Regions from separate parts of the Streptomyces sp. NPDC043870 genome, predicted to be linked through region 1. Evidence: riboswitches for the same ligand, from Rfam matches in the RefSeq annotation. Region 1 holds a riboswitch; the other holds the start of a gene.
What was found. A riboswitch is a leader RNA that binds a small molecule or an ion and turns the genes downstream of it on or off. The one in region 1 is predicted to bind S-adenosylmethionine.

Region 1 (3,239 bases):
GAGTTCAAGGAGATCACGAGCGGCCACGGCCACCACTGATCCCACCCACTGATCGCAGCGATCGCCACGGCAGGAGCCCCGTCCACTCGATGGACGGGGCTCTTTGCCGTCCCCTGCGCTCGATAGGGTGGTGGCATTCCTATACGTACGGACCCAGGAGCGACCATGAGCGCTGTGACCCCCGCAGGAGGCACTACCGCGGCGGGCCTTTCCTGGCCCGGGGTACTGGACTCCCTGCTGTACGGCCGCGACCAGAGCGCGGAAGCCACCGCGTGGGCCATGGACCGGATTCTGCGGGGCGAGGCCACCGACGCGCAGATCGCCGGGTTCGCCGTCGCGCTGCGGGCCAAGGGCGAGACGGTCGAGGAGATCTCCGGTCTCGTACGGACGATGTACGCCCACGCCCGGGTGATCGACGTCCCCGGGGCGACCGTCGACATCGTGGGCACCGGCGGCGACGGCGCGAAGACCGTCAACATCTCGACGATGTCCGCGATCGTGGTGGCCGGCACCGGCGCGAAGGTGGTCAAGCACGGCAACCGTGCCGCGTCCAGTGCGAGCGGCGCCTCGGACGTCCTGGAGAAGCTCGGCGTCAATCTGGAGCTGACGCCGGAGCGGGTGGCCGAGGTCGCGGAGGAAGCGGGGATCACCTTCTGCTTCGCCGTGAAGTTCCACCCCGCGCTGCGGCATGTGGCCGCGGCGCGCAAGGAGCTCGGAATCCGTACGACGTTCAACTTCCTGGGTCCGCTCACCAACCCCGCCCGGGTGAAGGCCCAGGCCACGGGCGTCGCCGATGCCCGGATGGCGCCGATCATGGCCGGAGTGCTCGCCGAACGGGGATCCAGCGCGCTGGTCTTCCGCGGTGACGACGGCTTGGACGAGCTCACCACGACCGCGACGTCCCGGGTGTGGGTCGTCCGGGACGGCGCGGTGCGCGAGGAGGCCTTCGACCCCCGGGACGTGGGCATCGAGCTGGTCCCGGTCGAAGCGCTGCGCGGCGCGGACGCCTCGTACAACGCGGATGTCGCCCGCCGGCTCCTCGCCGGTGAGTCCGGCCCGGTGCGGGACGCGGTCCTGCTCAACTCGGCGGCGGCGCTGGCCGCGCTGGACCCGGGCGGGGGCACTCTGGTGGAGCAACTCCGGGCCGGGATCGCGAAGGCCGCGGAGTCCATCGACTCCGGGGCGGCGAAGCAGGCGCTGGACCGCTGGGTGGCGGCGAGCAACGCGTAACGCCCCCCGGTGGGCGTGCTGGTGCGGGGTCTGTGCGGGCACGGGCCCCGCACCTTTGCGTGCAGGCGTTGTGCGGACATCGTGCGGAGCTGTGGGGCCGTGAAGAGCTGCCGGGAAGCCGCGGTGGAGTCGCGGGCGAGCGACGTCCCGGTATCCGGACACGAGTTGCGCGGGGGCGACCGGCTGGCATAGCTTCGCGACAGGTCATGAGTGACAGCGACTACGGCCCCGGCCCGCTGTCCGGCAACCCTCCGTCCGTGGCGGGGTGCCCCGGGTGAAGACCAGGCCGTGGGCAGCGAGGTCCGCGGCAAGCGCGGACCCCTTGCAACCCCTGGGGTCCTGGTCCTCAAGGGAGCAGTCTCGTGAGCAAGCGAATGCGATAGGGCGCGAAGCCCCTCACTTCAATTCCCTCCGTACGGTGACGGCCGTGCGTCGAGGCAACCCCCGTATGCGGAGCGCCGGTTGGGCGGCTGCCGCACGGGTTCTTGAAGCCGATTCGCCTTTTCCTGCCGGGAGATACCGCCATGTCCGCATGCCCGAACACCGCCGAAGCCACCGTCACTGCCACCGCCACTGTCACCGCCGCCACCACCGCTGCCGTCGCCACCGACGCCGACCCCTGCTGTGCCGCCCCGCTGCCTGTACTCGGCCGGGACGTCACCGTGCCGCTCGTGACCGGTGGCGAGGTCACGTATGCCGCCCTCGACTACGCGGCGAGCGCGCCGGCGCTGCAGCGGGTGTGGGACGACGTGGCCGCGTACGCCCCGTACTACGGCAGCGTGCACCGCGGCGCCGGGTACCTCTCGCAGCTCTCCACGGACCTGTTCGAGAACAGCCGCGTGGCGGTGCACGAGTTCCTCGACTGCCGGGACGGTGACCAGGTCGTCTTCACCCGCTCGACCACCGACTCGCTCAACCTGCTGGCCGCCGTACTCCCCGCCGACTGCCAGGTGTTCGTCTTCGAGACCGAGCACCACGCCTCGCTGCTGCCGTGGAGGGACGCCCGCGTGACGTACCTCGACGCGCCGCGCACGCCGGGCGAGGCGGTGCGGACCCTGGAGCTGGCCCTCGCCGACCGCGACCCCTACGGCCCCGCGCTGGTCTGCGTGACCGGCGCGTCCAATGTCACCGGGGAGCTCTGGCCGGTACGCGAACTCACGGCCGCCGCCCACGCCCACGGCGCGCGCGTCGTGCTGGACGCCGCGCAGCTCGCGCCGCACCACCCCGTCTCGGTGAAGGACCTGGACGTCGACTGGGTCGCCTTCTCCGGGCACAAGCTGTACGCCCCGTTCGGGTCGGGTGTGCTCGCCGGGCGCGCGGACTGGCTGCAGAAGGCGGAGCCGTACCTGGCCGGTGGCGGTGCCTCGAAGAAGGTCGCGCGCCGCAACGACGGTGGGGTGGAAGTGGACTGGCACACCACCGCCGCCCGCCACGAGGCCGGTTCGCCGAACGTCATCGGCGTCTACTCGATCGCGTCCGCGTGCAAGGCGCTGACGGAAGCCGGTTTCGACGCGCTCGTCGCGCGCGAGCGCCATCTGATCGGGAAGGTCCGCGAGGGCCTGGCGGAGGTGCCGGAGGTCACGATCCTCTCGCTGTTCGGCGACGACGCACCGCGCGTCGGTGTCATCTCCTTCGTCGTGGAGGGCTGGAACAGCTCGCACTTCGCCGCCGCGCTGTCCGCCGAGTACGGCATCGGCGTACGGGACGGACTCTTCTGCGCCCATCCGCTGGTCCGCACCCTGCTCGGCAGCGACCCGCAGGACCCGGGCGAGTGCGGTGCGCCGGAGGCCGAGCCGGGCCGGCCCTCGCTGAACGCGATCCGGGTCAGCTTCGGCGCCGGCACGCCGGACGAGCATGTCGAGCGCTTCGTACGGGCCGTGAAGGAACTCGTGCGCGACGGTGCGAAGTGGAACTACCGCACCGAGGACGGCAGGTGCGTGCCCGCGGTCTGAGACGCGGGGCGAGTCCCGTCCCCAGCAGGACCGTGCTCATGACGCGCTCGGCCGCGT
Region 2 (3,239 bases), on a different contig from region 1:
CCGGCGGGATGCGGACCTGGCCGGTGCTCGAACCGTGGTCGGGCGACATCCCGGCGGTGTTGAGCCGCCGCAGGTCGAAGCTGCTGTTGCCGTCCTCGTTCTGCCCGGCGGCGGCGAGCGCGCACCGGGCGGCCATGTCGCCGGGTGCCTCCGGACAGCCGAGCACGGTGTTGCCGATGGTGGTGAAGTCGCCGTACAGCGAGGCTTCGTAGCGCTTCTCGAAGGAGGAACCGCTGTCGGTGACGGCCCGGCCGGGGGAGAGCGGAGCGGTCGGCCCGGCCATTCCGGTCGAGACGGTGGTGACGGCCGCGATGACCGTCAGGGCCCCGACGAAACGGGGCAACCTGGAGTTCTGGCGCCAAGCGCCCATGAGTCTCGTACAGCCCATAAATGCGAAATTTAGACAATACGACCGACTGTGCCGGCTACGCCGCGCCCGTGTTACGCCGCCCGGCCCGCTTCGCATACTCCGCGTACTCGGGGATTTCCATCATCGGCGGCCGCTCCTCGGTGTCCACCGGATGGGTCCGCGGTACGAACCCGTCCTCGCCGCGCTCGAACTGGGTCAGCGCCGGACGCACCAGGTGGCCCCGGGACAGCCGCAGTTGGGCCGTACGGTAGATCGCCGCCGCCATCCGGCCCAGCGCCTGGCTGTCCTGGTGCCGGTGCAGCCGTACGCCCACGTCCACCTGCGCCAGCGCGTCCAGGCCCACCGTGTGCAGCGCGTCCACCAGCAGCCCGAGCTCCACCCCGTACCCCACCGGGAACGGCAGCCGCTCCAGCAGCGAGCGCCGCGCCGCGTACTCACCGCCGAGCGGCTGGACGAACCCGGCCAGCTGTGGCCAGTGCAGATTGAGCAGCGGACGCGCCACCAGCTCCGTCACCCGGCCGCCCTGCCCGGTCCTGCCGGAGGCGAGCGCGTCGGCATCGGTGGTCCCGAGCGGCCGCTCGTACATCGCCTTCACGAACTGCACGTCCGGCTCGGTCAGCAGCGGGCCGACGATCCCGGAGACGAAGTCCGCGGAGAACTCCCTCAGGTCCGCGTCCACGAAGCAGACGATGTCGCCGCCGGTCACCAGCAGCGAGCGCCACAGCACCTCGCCCTTGCCGGGCAGCGCCGGTATGCGCGGGAGTATCGCGTCCCGGTGCACCACGCGCGCCCCGGCCGCCGCGGCCACCTCGGCGGTACGGTCCGTCGACCCCGAGTCGACGACCACCAGCTCGTCCACGAGCGGGACCGCCTCCGACATCAGCTCGCGCCGGATCACGGCGACGATCTCCCCGACCGTCGGCTCCTCGTTCAGAGCAGGGAGCACCACGCTGACCGTGATGCTCTTCTTGGCGGCCAGCAGCTGGTCCAAGGGGCGGTCCGCCACCGACCAGGACCGCCGGGCCAGCCAGCGCTCCACCTCTTCCAGCACTTGATCTCCATCTCGCGGATCGGACGACCATCTCAAGCGTCCGGGGGTTCGGTTACAGTCTTGAACAACGCGAACGGCCGTCGCATGTCGGGGGTCCTCTCGCGAACAATCGAATACCGCTCATCCAGAGGGGCAGAGGGACACGGCCCGTTGAAGCCCCGGCAACCCTCCAGCCGGTTCTCGTCGCACGTCATACGACACTCGCGCGAGGCCCCGGCTAGGGAAGGTGCCAATTCCGTCTCGTGGCGAGATGCGCCGCGAGGAAGATGAGGAGAAAGGGCCTCGCCTCCATGGCTGTGCAGACCGTTGCCACCACCACCCACTCTGTTGATCTCGGCCCCGCCTCCGGGCTCTCCTGCCGCGAATGCGGCGAGCGGTTCGCGCTCGGCCCGATCTTCGCCTGCGAGATCTGTTTCGGGCCGCTCGAAGTCGCGTACGACCTGCCGAGCGGCGACCCGGAAGCCCTGCGCAAGCGGATCGAGAACGGTCCCGAGAACATCTGGCGCTATGCGCCGCTGCTCCCCGTCCCCGCCGACGTGGCGAGCAAGCCGAACCTGAACCCGGGCTGGACCAAGCTCGTCAAGGCCGACAACCTCGCCCGCGAGCTGGGCGTCGACACCGGCAAGCTCTTCGTCAAGGACGACTCCGGCAACCCGACCCACTCCTTCAAGGACCGGGTCGTCGCCCAGGCCCTGGAGGCCGCCCGCGCCTTCGGCTTCACCACGCTCTCCTGCTCCTCCACCGGCAACCTGGCGGGTGCGGTCGGCGCCGCCGCGGCCCGGGCCGGCTTCCGCTCCTGCGTGTTCATCCCGCACGACCTGGAGCAGGGCAAGGTCATCATGGCCGCGGTCTACGGCGGGGAGCTCGTCGGTATCGAGGGCAACTACGACGACGTCAACCGCTTCTGCTCCGAGCTCATCGGCGACCCGGCGGGCGAGGGCTGGGGCTTCGTCAACGTCAATCTGCGTCCGTACTACGGCGAGGGGTCGAAGACGCTCGCGTACGAGATCTGCGAGCAGCTCGGCTGGCGGATCCCCGACCAGATCGTCATCCCCATCGCCTCCGGCTCCCAGCTCACCAAGATCGACAAGGGCCTGCAGGAGCTGATCAAGCTGGGCCTCGTCGAGGACAAGCCCTACAAGATCTTCGGCGCCCAGGCCGAGGGCTGCTCCCCGGTGTCCGTGGCCTTCAAGGCCGGCCACGACGTGGTCAAGCCGCAGAAGCCCGACACCATCGCGAAGTCCCTGGCGATCGGCAACCCGGCCGACGGCCCGTACGTCCTGGACATCTGCCGGCGCACCGGCGGAGCCGTCGAGGACGTCACCGACGAGCAGATCGTGGACGCGATCAAGCTGCTGGCCCGCACGGAGGGCATCTTCACGGAGACCGCCGGCGGCACGACGCTCGGCGTGGCGAAGAAGCTGATCGAGGCAGGCGTCATCGACCCGTCCCTCACCACGGTCGTCGTCAACACGGGTGACGGCCTGAAGACCCTCGACGCGGTGGCCCCCACGACGGGTATGTCCGCTGTCATCCGCCCCAACCTGGACTCTTTCCGAGAGGCTGGCCTCGCATGAGCGTCAACGTCCGCATCCCCACCATCCTCCGCACCTACACCGGTGGCCAGGCCGAGGTCCCGGCGGAGGGCGCGACCCTCGCCGAAGTCATCGCCGACCTGGAGAAGAACCACGCGGGCATCGCGGCGCGGGTCCTGGACGACCAGGGCAAGCTGCGCCGTTTCGTGAACGTGTACGTCAACGACGACGACGTCCGCTTCGAGCAGGGCCTGGAGACGGCCACGCCGGACGGCGCGGGCGT

Region 2: another riboswitch for S-adenosylmethionine. It lies ahead of thrC (threonine synthase); the one in region 1 lies ahead of AC0699_RS32785 (aminotransferase class V-fold PLP-dependent enzyme).

Annotation. Positions count from the first base shown of each region.
Region 1 is NZ_JBWKDT010000041.1:26,200-29,438, forward strand. Features, by position in the region: gene qcrB (cytochrome bc1 complex cytochrome b subunit) at 1-39, shown strand, start outside; gene trpD (anthranilate phosphoribosyltransferase) at 166-1,230, shown strand; SAM riboswitch class IV at 1,433-1,550, shown strand; gene AC0699_RS32785 (aminotransferase class V-fold PLP-dependent enzyme) at 1,755-3,182, shown strand.
Region 2 is NZ_JBWKDT010000012.1:129,115-132,353, forward strand. Features, by position in the region: gene AC0699_RS17760 (DUF7927 domain-containing protein) at 1-343, opposite strand, end outside; gene AC0699_RS17765 (glucosyl-3-phosphoglycerate synthase) at 426-1,421, opposite strand; SAM riboswitch class I at 1,539-1,694, shown strand; gene thrC (threonine synthase) at 1,712-2,998, shown strand; gene AC0699_RS17775 (MoaD/ThiS family protein) at 2,995-3,239, shown strand, end outside.